DNA from 3 places in the Dehalobacter sp. TeCB1 genome. Region 1 is predicted to be linked to each of the others. Evidence: riboswitches for the same ligand, from Rfam matches in the RefSeq annotation. Region 1 holds a riboswitch; each other region holds the start of a gene.
What was found. Region 1 has a riboswitch for cobalamin ahead of A7D23_RS07670 (cobalamin-binding protein). Riboswitches for the same ligand answer to the same signal wherever they lie in the genome.
Positions count from the first base shown of each region.

Region 1 (6,032 bases):
CATCCTTGTCGCCCAGTTCTTTCTGGATCGCTTTAATCTGCTCCCGCAGGTAATATTCTTTCTGGGCCTTTTCCATCTGCTTTCGTACCCTGAGCCCAATGCGTCTTTCCAGCTCAAGAATCTCGATTTCACGCATGATCAGTTCGGTGAGCTTTTCCAGGCGTTCGCTTACATCAATCGCGCCAAGAACCGCCTGTTTATCTTCTATCTTTAAATTCAAGTGGGAAGCCACCAAATCAGCCATCCGACCGGGCTCTTTTACAGCAAGCACCGATCCAATCGCTTCGGGGGATACTTTTTTGCCGAGACGCGCATATTCTTCAAACTGGTGGGTCAGACTTCTGGTCATATTCTCCAGTTCTGGGCTCATACGCTCATTACCGGGGAATCTTTCTACCTGCGCTTTAAAGAAAGGATCTTCCGCCAAAAATTCCTTGACCTCGGCACGGCAGATCCCCTCGACAAGAACGCGCATTGTCCCGCCGGGAAGTCTCAAAAGCTGTTTTATATCGACAATTGTGCCTACTGTATACAGATCATCAATCGTCGGGCTGTCTATTTCCATTTCCTTTTGCGATAGTAGAAGAATCTGGCGATCCAAGAGCATTGCTTCCTCAATGGCTGCCATGGATCTTTCCCTGCCAACATCAAGATGAATCACCATATAGGGAAAGACAAGGATTCCTCTAAGCGGAAGGATCGGTATCTCTCTTTCTTGCATAATTTATCTCCCCTCAAAAGACTTGTCAGTGCTATATTTTAACACGGCTTACCTTGTTCATGCAAATTGCCTGATGGAATTTTTATCCTTTTCAGCACTTTATTCAGCGATACCTCCTTTTCCGACAAATCCACTTCGACCATGTCGGTGGTCGGCAGAACAGGTTGCAGTACTGCATTCAATATCTCATCGAGCGTTTCCACCGGAATGATCTGGATGTCCTTTTCCCAGTGAGCAAACCTGGCCTGCCAGTTTTCCTGCGGAATAAATACTTTTTTACACCCTGACTGGACGGCTGCCTCAATTTTGGCACTGATCCCGCCAACCGGTTTTACTCTGCCCCGAATCGATAACTCCCCGGTCATAGCTGCGGTATTGTCTACCTTGCATTTCTTAATTGCTGAATACACTGCGGTCGCCATTGCCGTCCCTGCCGACGGACCATCCATTGGAACTCCCCCGGGGAAATTGACATGGATATCGTAATGACGCGGTTCAATCCTATGCTCCCGGCAAAGCACCGTCAGAACATTTTCCAGCGAGGAGCGCGCCATACTTTTCCGGCGCGTTTTTTTACCCTCATAACCTGATTCTTCCTCTTCAACAATTCCGGTTACATAGAGCTCTCCCTTACGGTTCCTGACCGGGTAGGCTGTGACCTCGATTTCCAGGAGCATGCCAAGGTTTGCTCCGTAGATTGCTAGGCCGTTGACCAATCCTATCTGGGGGAAAGGCGGAATTTTTTTCTCCGGCCTTGGCGTGTATTGTCCGGTCGTAACCACCCACTCAATGTTCTCCTCATCGATACAGCAATGGCCTTCATTTTGAACGACTCCGGCTGCCAGCTGCACGATATTGACAGCTTCTCTGCCGTTCGTGGCGTATTTTTTAAGAACTTCCAATGCTCTGTCTGTGATCTCTATATCAATTTTTTCGGCGGCATTTTTGGCGATGACTGCAATTTCCTCCGGCTGAAGCGCCCTGAAGAAGATTTCCATACAGCGTGAGCGTACTGCCGCTGGTATTTCCTCCGGTCTTCTGGTCGTCGCACCAATCATTCTAAAATCTGCCGGCAAGCCGTTTTGGAAAATATCGTGGATGTGCTCAGGGACATTGCTGTCCTCAGAGCTGTAGTACGAGCTTTCCAGAATAACCTTGCGGTCCTCCATCACTTTAAGCAGTTTATTAATTTGGATAGTGTGAAGTTCACCAATTTCATCAATAAAAAGAATCCCACCGTGGGCTTTGGTGACTGCACCCATCTTCGGCTGCGGTATTCCCGCCATCCCCATGGCGCCAGCTCCCTGATAAATCGGATCATGGACAGAACCAATCAGCGGGTCAGCGATCCCTCTCTCATCGAATCTGGCCGTCGTACCGTCAATTTCAATAAATTTTGCCTCACTTTTAAACGGTGAGAGCGAATTTTTCATAGCTTCTTGAAGGACAAGCCTGGCTGCGGCTGTTTTGCCGACGCCCGGAGGCCCGTACAGCAGGACATGCTGGGGATTCGGCCCGCACAAAGCAGCCCGAAGTGCTTTCACGCCTTCTTTTTGTCCAATGATCTCCGCAAAGACTTCCGGTCTGGTCTTTTCCGACAGCGGGATCGTCAAAGATATTTTACGCATTCTTTGCAGCTTTTCTTTTTGTTTTACGGACTCCTTCTCCACAGCAGATCTCGTCGAGTACTGCTGCCTTAACATCGTCCAGAAATAAATCCCGACAACCAATACAAAAGCCAGCTGAATCATCGCCAGTAGTGACCCGAACCCTAAACCTTCCATTCCTGTACCTCCTGCTCAAGACTCTCTATGTAGTATTTACCAGATCAGAAGATTCAAAACATATTGCCAAAATCACCCGCAGAACCAGTTGCATTAATTATATTAAAGTGATATCATAATCATATCAATTAAATGTATGATCCAGTTGTTTGATCCAGTTCGATCAGACTGGATTTTTCTCCAAGAAAGGATGATAAACTATGATCGAAAAAAAAGTATGGAAAATTAACGGGTTCTTAGGCATTCTCATTTTTTTAGCCCTTTTAGCTGCAACAGTATTTAATGTTATCGCCTCAGTCAAAGAAACAGGATTCACGAATATCGTACTGGCAGCCATTCTGCTTCTTCTGGCACTGATTGTGTCAACCGGCATCCAGGTTGTCCAGCCAAATCAAGCCAAAGTACTGACATTCTTCGGCAGCTATATTGGCAGCATTCGCGAACCTGGCATCTGGATGACGGTTCCGTTCGTTGCAGCAAAAAAGATTTCTCTAAAAGTCCGCAACTTCAACAGTGAGCGTTTGAAAGTCAATGATGTCGACGGCAATCCGATTGAAATTGCTGCGGTTGTCGTAATCAAAGTGGTTGACTCTGCTAAAGCTGTATTTGATGTGGACAATTATGAGCAGTTTGTAGAAATCCAAAGTGAGACAGCATTGCGCCATGTTGCAACCAAATATCCTTATGACAATTATGAAGAAGGTGACGTTTCCTTAAGGGGCAACACCGAGGAAGTAGCCGAAGAAATTGCGAAGGAACTTCAGGAGCGCCTTACACTTGCCGGCGTGGAAGTAATTGAAGCCCGCCTGACCCACCTGGCCTATGCCACCGAGATTGCGAGCGCCATGCTTCAGAGGCAACAGGCCAACGCAATCCTGGCCGCCCGTCAGAAAATTGTGGAAGGTGCTGTCGGAATGGCCCAGATGGCCATTCAGCAGTTGGAAAACAGCGGGACAATCGAACTTGACGACGAACGCAAGATGGCAATGATCAACAACCTACTTGTCGCAATTGTCTCCGACCGTTCAGCCCAGCCAGTACTCAATACCGGCACCCTGTATTAAAAAGCATTGGCAGGAGCAGGATAATGGCAGACAAGAAGAACTTTCCGCTGCGTATCGATCCAAAGCTATTCAGCATTATTGAAGAATGGGCGTCCGACGAATTTCGGAGCGTCAACGCTCACATTGAATATCTCCTGCGGGAAAGCGTCCGAAAAGCCGGAAGGATTCCTAAAAAAAATTCAGATTGACAAAAAGGGCCTTCTATGCAATATTGTTAGCGTAGGGAAATGAGAAATGAATGATTAATCCCAGGTGCCTCAGGATGAGGATAATAGGGAAGACCGGGAAACCGGCGCGGACCCACCACTGTATGCGGAGACGAATTCCGAATGCCACTGGATATGATCTGGGAAGGCCGGGAGGAGAATGACCCGTAAGCCAGGAGACCTGCCTAGGATTGGGAAGATGATGTAATGGTAAGAACACTTCCTTCAATGATTAAATGACTTAGAATGGGAAAGTCTCTTAGAATATAAGAGACTTTTGTTTTGTTTTATTTAAAAAGAATCGAAACAAAGGAGAAATGATTATGAAGAAGAAACCAATTGCACTGCTGTTGATTCTGCCCCTGGTGCTTACCCTGGCCCTTGGACTGGCCACAGGCTGTTCAACGCAAAATGAGCAGGCCTTGAAGGGAAAAACGTTTACAGACACGATGGGCAGACAGATCACCCTTGACGCGTACCCCCAGAAAATTATTTCTTTGGCCCCTGCTATTACTGAAATACTTTTTGCCATTGGCCTTGATCAGGAAATTATCGGTGTAACCGATTACTGTGATTATCCCGAGCAAGCGTTGACTAAAGAAAAAATGGGCGGATTTAAGAACCCGAATCTGGAAACGATTGTCGCTGCCGAGCCTGATATGGTCTTTATTGCAGCCGGCGTGCAGGAAGATGTCATCAAGAAGCTTGAAGAGCTGAAGGTGACGGTTGTTGTACTCGATGCCGATACGATCGATCAGGTTATCAGCAATATCGAATTGGCTGGTTCTTTGACTGGTAAGGAAGCAGAAGCCAAGAAAGTCACTGCAGATATGAGAACCAGAATGACAAATATAACCTCCAAACTCAAAGACATCGCCAAACCAACTGTATTTGTGGAAATTTGGGACGATCCTCTGATGTCGGCCGGTTCAACCAGTTTTGTCAATAACCTTATCGAAGTTGCCGGAGGCGTCAATATTGCTGCCGGCAATACTGAAAAATTTTATAATTACAGCATGGAAAGTCTGCTCCAAGCCGATCCGGATTATTACATCATCAATACTCATGCCCATACCCCAGCTGATATCCAAAACAGAACCGGCTATGAAGTCTTAAGTGCGGTGAAAGACAACAAGGTATATGCTGTCGACGACAACCTGATCAGCCGCTCAGGCCCAAGAGTCATTGACGGTCTGGAGCAAATCGCAAAAATTATTCATCCTGAAATTTTTGGAAATTAATGGTGCTATTGATCATGGATGTTTTAAAAAACCGGAAAAGTTGGAAGTACCTGCTGATCTGCTTCACCTTGTTTTTGATTGCTGTGGGCATTTTTTGCACAACGGTTGGCTCAGCAGATATTTCGTTTAAAGAGAGCGCCGGAATTATCATGAGCAAAGTACCTTTATTGAATCACTGGTTTCATGCTGAAGACTATCCCCATGTCCATCAAACGATTATCTGGTCTCTGCGTGTTCCGAGAATCATTCTGGCAGCTTTGGTTGGCGGAGCTCTGGGCGTCATCGGAGGTACCCTGCAGGGTTTTTTCAAAAACCCGATGGCCGATCCTTACGTAATGGGTGTATCCTCCGGAGCAGGTTTGGGTGCGACGATCGCCATCATTACCGGAGCAGGCGGTTTCCTGGGCATGATCGAAATTCCTGTTTTCAGTTTTATCGGTGCTTTTCTGACAACCTGGATCGTCTACTCCCTAGCCAAAGTCGGGAAAAAAGTCGTTGTCACGACACTTCTGCTGGCAGGGGTCGCACTCAGTGCGTTTCTGTCAGCAGTCATGTCTTTTCTGATGGTTTTGAATACGGATGATATCGATAAAATTTATCTATGGCTCATGGGCAGTTTTGCCAACAAGAGCTGGGAGCATATCCAACTTGCCGCGCCGTTTATCATTATTGGCGTGATTGTCTTATTCACTTTAGCGAAGGAAATGAATGCAATGGTATTCGGCGACAGTGCCGCCCAGCATCTTGGCATCAATCTTGGGAAACTGCAAATCATTCTGCTGATGGCCACCTCCCTGACAACAGCGGGAGCCGTGGCATCCTGCGGCTCCATTGGTTTTGTCGGACTAATCGTTCCACATATTGTCAGGATTATGGTCGGTCCGGATCACCGGGTCCTGCTTCCACTCTCCTTTCTTGTGGGCGGGACCTTTTTGGTGATTACCGATACGATTGCCAGGACATGCCTGGGCTCACAGGAAATCCCTGTTGGTGTCATCACTGCGCTTTTTGGTGGA
Region 1 covers NZ_MCHF01000026.1:35,447-41,478, forward strand. The annotation lists gene lon (endopeptidase La) at 1-721, opposite strand, end outside; gene lonB (ATP-dependent protease LonB) at 760-2,505, opposite strand; gene A7D23_RS07660 (SPFH domain-containing protein) at 2,706-3,569, shown strand; gene A7D23_RS07665 (hypothetical protein) at 3,593-3,757, shown strand; cobalamin riboswitch at 3,803-3,979, shown strand; gene A7D23_RS07670 (cobalamin-binding protein) at 4,099-5,016, shown strand; gene A7D23_RS07675 (iron chelate uptake ABC transporter family permease subunit) at 5,031-6,032, shown strand, end outside.

Region 2 (6,032 bases), on a different contig from region 1:
AGGCGGAAAAAGGTGCATGAACTGCTTTGATATTCGGCAAAGTCTGATGCAACGCATTTATGACGTCGCCCTCTCTCTGTATGGCTACAACCGTGATATGTTCACTGCTCATCCCAGGTGTCAAGTCATGATAAAAAGCATTTTGGCGGTAGCGGATGGCTTTGACTTTGAAGACATTTTCCGTACTTCGATAGCAGGCGTAATTCGTAAACTCAGCGAAAGGACCTTCCTTTTCCCGCACATCAGCCAGTATTTCACCTTCCAGGACAATTTCCGCATAGGCCGGAACCTGTAAATTCACAGTAGCGCAGGGCGCAACTTCCAAAGGCTCACCAAAAAGCCCTGCAATTGCCCCATATTTGCCCTGGTCATACGGGACAAGGGCCATAGATCCCAGGGCAATATTGGGATGAACGCCAATCACGATGGCGGCTTCCAAGCTTTGCCCTTTTTCTTCGCTTCTTCGAAAATATTCCCAGAGTCTTTGACGGGAATGGAGTGAAATCCCTAAGGTATTCTTGTTTTTTAACTGCATGCGGTGGAAACCTAAGGTTTCCACACCGCTTACAGGGTCTTTGGCAACACACAGTCCAGAGGTTACATAGGGCCCGGCGTCAATCGGAAAATGAATTGGGATTGGAAGCTTATAGAGATCGATGTCATCGCCAGTGATACAATGTTCGGCAAAAGGAGGGTTCTTAATAACTTTGACCTCTTCGATCCGTTTTTTGATACGTTCGGCATAGGTTTCAGAAACTTTAGACGCTTCGACACCCAGTCCTTTGCCAAACCGTTCTCTGGTGCTTAAGATACTGGTCACCACAGGAAACGCACTGTTCTCTACCTTATCGAAAACCATGACGGGATAACGGTGCTCTTTTTCCAGTTCCATAATGAGGGTACTGATTTCATACGCTCTTTTAACTTCTTCTGTGACATGCTTCACTTCACCCTCTCGCTCCAGCCGCTTCAGAAAATCTCTCAAGTCCTGGCTCATATCCTAACCTCTTTTCTTAATTGCATTGTCTAACTCAAATTTTTCTTATCTGACTAAACCTGATTTTTTGATGCTATCATATATTAATTTTGTGATCACCGTGGAAAGAGGCCAACAGATAGCGATGGTAATCAATGCTTCAATTACGGCAACCTTGATGGGTAACTGGTAAATATTGATTAATCCAATACAAACAACAGCATTCCCTAAAACATTGCAGAGAAATTGGGCGAGAATGTGGTGCCACCATTTTTCCATGGAGCACTTGGCTGCGACGAATGATACGGCAAGTGACCCGATGGCATTCGCGAAGATAAAAGCAATCCACAGCGGGCTGTACCACATGGAAATTAATGCTTCGACTTCCCCTGCAATCATTCCGGCAGGCTGTTTATAAAGCAGGACGATGAGTGCCGTAAAGGAAGCCCAGACCGTACCGTTAATTAAGTACATGCCTGCTTTGCCTGTGGGAAGAAGATTGTCAATAAATCCTGTAGCTTGACAGGCTATGACAAAGACAATACCTAAAAGAATGGATCCTACGAGTGCTTTGGTGTCGGTTCTGAAAAATTTGTTGTTCATAATGTCCTCCTAAAATAAAATATTTTTTATATTTTAGTACCAGGTCAACCCTAAATCTACTTGTTCCCTCTCGTTAAATTGTTTACATGTGTTTTGGAGTTATCAAGGTACTAAGTTAACTGTAATGAAAAATAAGACAAGAACCATCATGTTGATCATTTCCCAGCTTTTTAAATGCAATTGTTTGCTAAAAGTTCGCTGCTTGCTTCGGCCATAGCCTTTTAATTCCATCGAAAGAGCAATATCTGAAGTATGCCGGACTGTACGATATAGCAACGGCATAAACGTTAACGGAAGATTTTTTATTCTATTTTTAATCCCTTCAGAGGGATAACCCCGAACAGATTGACTCTCTGAAATTGCCAGATATTCCTTTTGCATCAGAGGGAAAAACCGCTTTGTCATAACGACCAACATGGCATAGCGATAAGGAACATGCCATGATATGAGCATTAAAGCAGCATCTGTGGCAGAAGTCCAGGTCATAAACTGAACAGCAGCAAAGGTCACGGCAGCAGTGCGGGAAATACCTAAAGCAGCAGCCGGAATAGCGCCAGTATAAACAGATACGATTCCCCACTGCCAAAGAAGTTCTCCATCCCGGCAGAACAAAAGCTGTATGACAATAATTTGCGAGGCAACTAAAAGCATTACAGGTACTAGTATTTTATATTTTTTTAAATGGTTAGAAAAAATACAATCCGTAATCATTACCAATGCAATCATCCCAATTTCCTGGATCAGATTCTGCGAAAGTAAAGCTGTAAGGATCAGTGTTAAACACCATACCAATTTCGTGCGCGGATCAATTTTTTCAATGAAGGCCATTAGCAATGCCCTCCTTCTGAAAATCTAACCCGATGTCCTTCAATGTTTTTTCAAAAGAACCAATTTCTTGGGTCGGAATATCCAATACCAGACGGTGCTTATGCATCGCCACAATACGATTGGTATATTGTTTTGCCAAACCCAGGTCATGGGTAACGAGAATAACCGTTTTACCTTGTTGCTGAAATGCAGAAAGCAGCTCCATAATCAGGGCACTTTGTTCTTCATCTAAGCCTGAGGTCGGTTCATCAGCTATGATAATCTCAGGATCTCCTACTAAAACAGAGGCAATTGCCAGTTTCTGACGCTGGCAGCGGCTGAGCCTGTGAGGATGGATATCGGCGTATGCTAACAGCCCGACTTCAGCTAGAATTCCATTTACCTTCTCTTCAATTTCCCCTTCCGGCAGTTTTCTTTTTCTTAAAATAAATGCTACCTCGTCTTTTACTGTGTTTGCAAAGATTTGAAGATCAGGGTTTTGAAACAGAAAACCTATTTGACTGCGTATGGTTGCTAAATTTCTTTTGGTTAGGGGTTTGCCAAATATTTGAATCGCACCCGCATCCGGGACAAGCAAACCTTCTATTAACTTTAAGAGCGTCGTTTTCCCTGAACCATTGAGTCCAATCAACCCAATAAAATCACCGTGATTAATCGCCAAATCAATTTTTTCACATCCCTTAAAATCCCCTTTATAGGTAAAGGTTAGATCCTTCACTTCAATTATTGTTTCATCTGTTGCTGTAATATTTTTTGCTGGGCTGATTTTTTTATTTAACCGTTCTAGATAGTCATCAGGGCTGCATTCTTCTTGAATGGCTCCTTCAGCCATGATAAGAATACGATTGGTATAAGGGAGAATATCGCAGGCCCGGTCCATCACCATAATCACGGTAACTCCTTTTTCTCTGTTTAAATAAGCGATATGAGAATAGAGGTCTTGTTTTCCCTTTCCGTCTAATTCTGCGGTGGGCTGATCTAAAACAAGAATGGGAGTTTCCATCGCTAGAACACTTGCCAATACCACTCTTTGGGCTTGGCCGCCGGACAGTCCATCCGTATTTCTTTGTTCAAAACCCTCCAGTCCAACGAATTGTAAAGTTTTTTTGACTCTATGCTTAATTTCCTCCCAAGGAAGTTCCATATTGGCAATACCGAAAGCAACTTCTTCTTCTACCGTGATACTGACAATCTGATTTTGCGGCTCCTGCATCATATAGCCGATGTGATCGCACATTTTTGCTAAGGGGATTTCATTAATGTTTTTCCCCATCACCTTAATGGTGCCGTTTAACTGTCCATTGAAAAATTGAGGCGCTGCTCCGGTGATGCTATGGAGCAACATCGATTTGCCCGATGCAGCTTCCCCTGTAATGGCAATGAAATCTCCTTTATTAATGGTTAAGTCGATATCTTTTAATACTTTTTTTGTTTCCGGTGGAAAAGTAAGAGCTTCTATTTTAAGCTGTACCACAGGTTCCATAGGATGAAAACCTCCATATTAAATGCAATAAATACAAAGTCATGACCACCCGTAAAACGGGTGGCATGCTCTAGCCCTATAAGGGCTTATTGCAAGCCTGCACCTAAAAGTGCTGGCTTGCACTTCGTTCAAGCCATTCAGCATTTATTACCTGGCTAACCCCTGAAGGGGTCTTCTAACTCTTTGACACTTACCTTATCATTTATCTGATCATGCAGTTCCTGTTCTCTTACATATTTTGCTATGGTCGCTTCATTTAGTCCCACAGTACTGACATAGTACCCGGTTGCCCAGAAATGGCGATTGCCAAACTTATATTTCAAATTGGCATGCCGATCAAATATCATCATTGCGCTTTTTCCCTTCAAATACCCCATGAAACTTGATACGCTCATCTTCGGCGGAATTGATACAAGCAGGTGGATATGATCGGGCATTGCATGCCCTTCGATTATCTCTACACCTTTATATTTACAAAGCTCCTTTATTATCTGCGTTATATCTGACTTGATCTGCTTATATATTACCTGCCTCCTATACTTTGGTGTAAATACTATGTGGTATTTACACATCCATTTTGTGTGTGCTAAACTTTTATCCATAGAAATTCCCCTTCCTTTTGCTTTTTGATGGCTTGAACATTCATCATTATAGCGGAAGGTGAATTTCTTTTTTATAATTCTTTGTCTCCACCCGTGTAACGGGTGGTTTTGTGTTCAAAACGTCTACGTTTTGAACTTGCTGAAGCATTAATAAAAAAGTTTCAGTTTGAGGGACTCTAATCCCTCAAACTGAAACTTTACCGTCGCTTCATTACGTATCTTTATTGGCAGGTCTTCTGACTCATAGTTTTAACCGACTTCTGTGCCTTCCCAATTTCTCAGTGGCATTGTACAGTCATCACAACTATTTACAGCGGTGGGTCCGTCCAGGATTTGCACCTGATTCCCTATTCTTCTCCATAAGAGACACCAAAAAGAATATATGATTATTACGTATTATTCTAAATGAAATTGGAGAAAAGTCAAGAGAAAAGATGGTGCAGATTTTAACATTTGCAGCCAGAACCGCATTTCCCAGATGAACAGGCTTTACCACCTTTGACTCCATAGGCATTAACCGTTGTAAACCGCTGAGTTATATTATCATCAGTGCACTGCGGACATATTTGTTTGTCTCTTGAACTTACACTACAAAAAATTGAAAACTTGTGACCACACTTTTCGCAAATAAAGTCATAAGTTGGCATTTAATAACCTCCTAAAATATCATTTCTTCATCAATAATAAATTCATTTAGTCTAAATTGTAGATCTTTAAATATGTTTCTGCCAGTTTTTTAGGCGGCTATAATCCTGTATAATGATCCCTCCATATATTGGCCGTATAATGTTCTCAGATTTTAAGTCGCGAAATAATTTTGACACCGTTACTCTTGTTGTATCTGCAAGTTCAGCCAAATCTTGTTGATTGATAAACAGTTGCATCCCTTGTTGATCTGCAAGTGCACACAAAGTTTCGATAATTCTATGGTCTACTTTGTAAGTGTAATGTTTTTGCAGCCGACTTATGTGGTTATTACTTTTCATTGAAAGGTCGTAGAGCAACTCTTCAGTAAGCGTAAAATCAGACTTCATCAAACTTTTCATTTCCTGAATTGAAATTGCAGCTGCTACTGTGTCTTCTACAGCCGTAAATGAACCGAGAGGGGGAATACCGGTAAACAATGGAGCAATCATAAATAAATTATTTGCACCCAATACATCAATGAGAACCTCATTGCCTTCTTCGTCAACTTTCGAATATTCAACCGTCCCTGTAAAAATATATAATAGTTTCTCAATAGTGATGCCTTGTTTAATAATAATGCTTCCTTTGGGATATAACAATCTTTCTCTATGCGCAAAAACTTTCTTCCATCCATCTATTGGCGACCGGAATAATTTTGTGTGTTTCAGCCACGGTAGATCATTATCACTCATGATTACACTCCCTTGTACTTAGCCTTATACTTAGACTAATTAATATGTGAAAATGTAATTATGTTGTTTCCTTGTCTACCTAAATCTCCTGATAATTAGAGATATAGGCAGACAGAACTACCCTCATTTAATTATTTATTATTTTTTCTTCGTGGATACTG
Region 2 covers NZ_MCHF01000067.1:19,626-25,657, reverse strand. The annotation lists gene A7D23_RS14540 (UbiD family decarboxylase) at 1-997, opposite strand, end outside; gene A7D23_RS14535 (hypothetical protein) at 1,043-1,579, opposite strand; gene A7D23_RS14530 (energy-coupling factor transporter transmembrane component T) at 1,682-2,407, opposite strand; gene A7D23_RS14525 (energy-coupling factor transporter ATPase) at 2,394-3,890, opposite strand; gene tnpA (IS200/IS605 family transposase) at 4,046-4,492, opposite strand; cobalamin riboswitch at 4,701-4,881, opposite strand; gene A7D23_RS15750 (zinc ribbon domain-containing protein) at 4,939-5,139, opposite strand; gene A7D23_RS14515 (Crp/Fnr family transcriptional regulator) at 5,206-5,871, opposite strand.
Region 2: another riboswitch for cobalamin. It lies ahead of tnpA (IS200/IS605 family transposase); the one in region 1 lies ahead of A7D23_RS07670 (cobalamin-binding protein).

Region 3 (6,032 bases), on a different contig from region 1:
AGGCATCGTACTTGCCGGTCGGCCGTATCATACCGATCCGGAGATTAACCACGGGATTCCAGAGATGATTACCGGTCTGGGGATCGCTGTGCTGACTGAAGATTCTGTCGCTCATCTTGGTCAGGTGGAAAGGCCTCTGCGCGTCCTCGACCAATGGGTTTACCACTCCAGGCTGTATGCGGCAGCAAGTTTTGTGGCAAGCAGGGATGACTTGGAACTTGTCCAATTGAATTCGTTCGGATGCGGACTGGATGCCGTCACCACGGATCAGGTTCAGGAGATACTGCACCAGTACAGAAAGACCTATACCCTGGTCAAAATTGATGAGATCAATAATCTGGGCGCTATTCGTATCCGGATACGGTCATTGCTCGCTGCAATGAAGGAAAGAGACAAAAAAGAAATTCATGCGCATAAGCTTTTTGAGACACCCAAAAGAGTCATGTTTACAGAAGAAATGAAGCATGAGTATACGATTCTTTCTCCGCAGATGGCACCGATCCATTTTGAACTGATTGAAGAAGCCACCCGTTTGGAAGGCTATAAGATAGAGATTCTGCCTGATGTCGAGATGGATGTCGTCGAACAGGGACTTCTGCATGTGCATAACGATGCCTGCTATCCGTCAATCTTAGTTGTCGGTCAAATTATGGCGGCGCTGAAATCAGGCCGTTACGACCTAAACAAGACGGCAGTTATCATGTCGCAAACAGGCGGCGGCTGCCGGGCCAGTAATTATATTGGCTTTATCCGTAAAGCCTTAAAAGATGCCGGCATGGAACAGATTCCGGTTATTTCCCTTAATGCCGGCGGTCTGGAGTCCAATCCCGGGTTCAAACTTTCCATGAAGATGATCAAGCGTTGCGTGATGGCTACGGTTTATGGCGATCTGCTGATGCGCGTAACCAATGCCATACGACCCTATGAGAAAAATAAAGGAGAAACGAATGATCTCCTGGCCAAATGGCTGAAGGACCTGAAGCCGACCCTGGCTGCGATGAACCTGCGGGAATATCACCGGAATATCCGCCGGATTATCAAGGACTTTGATCATATTGAAATCTCCAATGTCAAAAAACCAAAGGTTGGAGTGGTTGGCGAGATCCTCGTCAAATTTCATCCATTTGCCAATAACTTTATTGTCGATGTCCTGGAAAAGGAAGGCGCCGAAGCCGTTCTGCCGGACCTGATGGATTTCTTTATGTACTGTGCGTATGGAACGATATTCAGAAGAAAAGAACTCGCTGGCTCACTGAAAAGCGAGCTTATCAGCCGCTATATTATCTGGCGGTTGGAAAACTACCGCCGGGTAATGAAACGCACTCTGGCGAAGAGCAACCGTTTCCATCCTCCCAAATCGATTTATGAGTTGGCCGATATGGCCGGCAAAATCATGCATCTCGGACATCAGACCGGCGAAGGCTGGTTCCTGACCGCGGAAATGCTGGAACTGATAGAAAGCGGAGCAACAAACGTCACCTGTCTGCAGCCGTTTGCCTGCCTGCCAAATCATATCACGGGTAAAGGGATGGTCCGCGAACTTAAACGGCGCTACCCGCTGGCGAATATTGTGCCAATCGATTACGATCCGGGTGCCAGCCAGGTGAATCAGATCAACAGAATTAAACTGATGCTTTCAGTCGCTTTCAAAAATATGGAAAAGGCGGCAGCAGTCAATAATGCCAATACAAACAATAGAAATAAAATGAATAACAACGCCGGGCAAATGCAATCTGCACCCGGCGAGGGAGCGGCAGCTTTGCATAACACTGAAGAAGGTACAGAGCAGTCGTATTCCGAACAGAAGATTATATAACAAAAAACCTCTTCAGTATTGTAGGCTGAAGAAGTTTTGAATATTTATTGAAGTAGATTAGGAATACTAAATGAGTCCGTTATTCTATTTCATCTGCTGTTTGGCATAGGCGATCATTTTTTTGACCATCTGGCCGCCGATCGGGCCTCCTTCCAGACCATTCTGTCTGGCAGTAACATCGCCTTTATAGTGATCGTTATTTTCCCTTACAAAATCAAGATGGCCGATTTCAGCCGCAGCCTCCATTTTTAGATTCTGCAGCAGCTTTTTTTTGCTTTCATTTGTTTTGCTCATTTTTTTTCACCTCCATCAATATTATTAACACTTTTGAAAAAAATCTTCATTGTAAATAATCCAATATCAGAGAGATTTAACCTTCAAGTTTTTGATTGCAAATGTTTGGAGCAAACATAGTGACTGGAGTTGGAGAAAACATGCTGCAGATCAAAGTTCTAGCGGTAGGGAAAATCAAAGAAAAATATTTAAAAGAAGGGCTGAAGGAATACGCCAAGCGTCTTGGCGCGTACATCCGGCTTGAGATGATTGAAGTTGAGGACGAACCATGCCCCGAAAGGGCATCAGCTGCCGACGAAGCAAGAGTAAAACAGAAAGAAGCTGAAAAGGTTCTTAAATTAATTTCACCTCAGGATTATGTGGTTTTGCTGGATCTTCTGGGAAAGGAACTTTCTTCACCCGAACTTGCCGTTTTGTTTGATGAAAAAGGGCTTTCAGGCCAGAGCCGGATCACTTTTGTGATTGGCGGATCTCTTGGTACGGCAGATGAAATCCGAAAACGCGCCGATTACCGGTGGTCGTTCTCGAAGCTTACCTTTCCGCACCAGATGATCAGGCTTATCCTGCTGGAGCAGATTTACCGGGCGTGCAAGATCAGCAAAGGGGAACCCTACCACAAATAGAATTGATGGAGGTAAAGATACTTCAATTAATATGTTCAAGGCTAAAGTAAAAATAATATTGATTCCTTGTCGAAAGAGCGATATAATGAATCAGGATTAAAACTGAATAGGCAGAACAGGTGTTGAATGAAGCTGATAAGCGTACCATTCAATGAATAAGGAAAGTCGGGTAGAAGCCCGCGCGGTCACGCCGCTGTGAAAGTGGAGTTCTTCAGGTATACCACTGGGAAACTGGGAAGGTCTGAAGATCGATGATGCTTAAGCCAGAAGACCTACCTGTTTTAGTGTCTCACCATATACTCTACGAGTGATAGAGAGGGGGATGTTATGTGCAAGACTACCGAGGAAAACTTCCTAGCATATGAGCCTCTCGACGTAAGATGTTGAGAGGTTTTTTGTTTCATATCTTATATAGGAGAGTTTGACGATGATAAATAAAAAGATTTGGATAATGGGTCTCGTACTTATGTTTATGTTCTTGCCCCAGCAGACATATGCCATGCATATCATGGAGGGCTTCCTTCCTGCGGGTTGGTGTATTACCTGGGGTGCTTTGGCAATACCTTTTGTTCTGGCAGGTTTTTTTTCTATCAGAAGAACTGTTGGAGAGCATCCCAAAACATTAATGCTTTTGGCGATGGCAGGCGCCTTTGCTTTTGTTTTGTCTTCCCTGAAGATTCCTTCCGTTACAGGAAGCAGTTCGCATCCTACGGGGGTTGGCTTTGGCGCTATCTTGTTCGGACCAACCGCAATGGCCGTAATTGGCCTGATCATACTGCTGTTTCAGGCTGTTTTACTGGCTCATGGCGGATTGACAACATTGGGAGCAAATACTTTTTCGATGGGCATTGTGGGGCCGCTGGTGGCTTTTGCTACATACAAAATTGTGAAGAAAGCAAATGGACCGCAGTGGCTTGCCGTGTTTCTCGCTGCCGCACTTGGGGATTTATTAACTTACGTCACGACATCGGTGCAGCTTGCACTGGCGTTTCCTGCTGGAACAGGCGGCGCTATGGCATCACTTACCAAGTTTTTAGGTATTTTTGCCTTAACGCAAGTACCATTGGCGATCAGTGAAGGTATTTTGACAGTGCTAATATTTAAGGCGATTTCATCCTATGCCGGGGATGAGCTTAAAGACTTAAAAATACTTTCAAAGGGGGTCTGAAAATGTCTGTAGAAACGATGAAACCGAAGAATAAAAATCGGGTTATCATCACAAATATTATTTTAATTACGATTGTCATAGCGCTTGCTGTTGTACCCCTCATTGTGCAAAAAAATGCGGAATTTGCTGGAGCTGACAGCCAAGCTGAACAAGCTATAACAGAACTTAACGGGAATTACCAGCCCTGGTTCTCACCGATTTGGGAGCCGCCCAGCGGAGAAATTGAAAGCTTGTTGTTTGCGCTTCAGGCAGCTGTCGGAGCAGGTGTTTTGGGCTACGGGTTAGGTTATCTGCGGGGTCGTAAGAAAAAGGAAGAACCGGTAAACAATGATTTACATCGATAAATACGCTTATTTATCCAAGCTTAAACAAACAAATCCATTGCAAAAGCTAGTCTTAGCCGTTTCGGTTTTGGGGGTCTGTCTCTGGGCTGATTCCGTTGCGGTGTCAATCTTGACGCTCCTGATCATGGGGTGGTATACCGTTTGCAAAGGTGGTACCCCTGTTGGAATTTTTATTAGACTGATGCTTGTCCCGCTTTCCTTTTTAGTGATCGGCGTTTTAACCATTGCGGTCAATGTTTCAGGGGACAAAGATGTTTTTGTATTCTCTGTATATGCATTTGGCATGTATATCGGGGTGTCGCAGTCCGGTATTCTAAGTGCGGCAAATCTGTTTTTTAAAGCGCTTGGCGCGGTTTCCTGTCTGTATTATTTATCGCTGAGTACACCAATGGTAGACCTGTTGGCAGTTCTTCGGAAGCTTAAAGTTCCAAGACTGATGGTTGAATTGATGGGACTGATCTACCGGTTTATTTTTGTATTTTTGGAAATGGCAGACACCATGTTTACGGCACAGAATTCCCGCTTGGGCTATGCGGGGCTTTCTTCCGGATACCGTTCATTGGCGGCTCTGGCTTCGTCACTTTTTATCCGGTCTTATCAGAGGGCGGATGAACTGTATATTGCGCTTGAAGCCAGGGGATATGACGGTGAGCTCAGTGTGATCCATGAGCAGGCGGAGACTCATTGGACAGAATATATTCCGATTGTGCTGATTAACCTATTCCTGATTGCAGTTGCGCTGTTTTCCAAACAATTGACAGGAGGCTTGCTATAATGGCCGAAAATGGCTTGATTGAAAATGTGGAGGCTAAAAATATCTTGGAAGTCAGAAATCTCCACTACATCTACAGTGATGGAACCCAGGCCTTAAAGGCCCTGTCACTCGGGATTAAACAGGGGAAAACGACGGCAGTCCTCGGAAGCAACGGTGCTGGAAAATCAACGTTGCTGCTTTCCTTTAACGGCATCAATAAGCCTTCAGGCGGCGAAGTTCTATTCAAGGGCCTGCCGCTGGATTATTCAGTAAAAGGTCTCAAACAGCTTCGAAAATCTGTTGGCATTGTTTTTCAGGATCCGGACAAGCAGTTGTTTTCAGCCAGTGTCTATCAGGATATCTCCTTCGGCGCGATGAATCTAAAGCTGCCTGAGGAGGAAGTCCGCAGAAGGGTGGATCTAGCCATGAAGAGAACCGGGATATCCCACCTGAAAGACAAGCCCACACACAGCCTCAGTTTTGGCCAGAAAAAACGTGCAGCCATTGCCGGCGTTCTGGTGATGGAGCCGGAAGTGCTTATTCTGGATGAACCGACCGCAGGGCTTGACCCACTCGGAGTCAGTGAGCTAATGAAGCTGCTCAGAAAACTGCAAATTGAGCTGAATTTGTCCGTCGTGATCTCAACGCACGACATCGATATCGTACCACTTTACTGTGATTATGCGTATGTCGTCGATGACGGCAGGCTTGTAATGGAAGGTACGCCTCAGGAAGTGTTTTCGCATCCGGAGGAAATCAGAAGGATTAATCTCAGACTCCCAAGAATTGGGCATCTTATGGAGATTTTGCATGATAAAGACGGCTTTGAATTTGCCCAGCCTGCCAATACCATATCTGAGGCCAGAAAAGCTTTAATTAACTGGAAAGATACAAACTGATTGAAGGAATATAAAAATAATGAATCATGACATCCACCATCTAAACGATGAACAAAACAGTCCACAAAACAATCCACAAAACAATCAATCCGGTGAACTCTTTGTCATCAAACAGAATAAGAGGCTGAGATGCG
Region 3 covers NZ_MCHF01000010.1:134,506-140,537, reverse strand. The annotation lists gene A7D23_RS03265 (2-hydroxyacyl-CoA dehydratase) at 1-1,816, shown strand, start outside; gene A7D23_RS03260 (alpha/beta-type small acid-soluble spore protein) at 1,901-2,110, opposite strand; gene rlmH (23S rRNA (pseudouridine(1915)-N(3))-methyltransferase RlmH) at 2,254-2,733, shown strand; cobalamin riboswitch at 2,834-3,028, shown strand; gene A7D23_RS03250 (energy-coupling factor ABC transporter permease) at 3,161-3,901, shown strand; gene A7D23_RS03245 (energy-coupling factor ABC transporter substrate-binding protein) at 3,904-4,245, shown strand; gene cbiQ (cobalt ECF transporter T component CbiQ) at 4,229-5,020, shown strand; gene A7D23_RS03235 (ATP-binding cassette domain-containing protein) at 5,020-5,898, shown strand; gene cbiD (cobalt-precorrin-5B (C(1))-methyltransferase CbiD) at 5,918-6,032, shown strand, end outside.
Region 3: another riboswitch for cobalamin. It lies ahead of A7D23_RS03250 (energy-coupling factor ABC transporter permease); the one in region 1 lies ahead of A7D23_RS07670 (cobalamin-binding protein).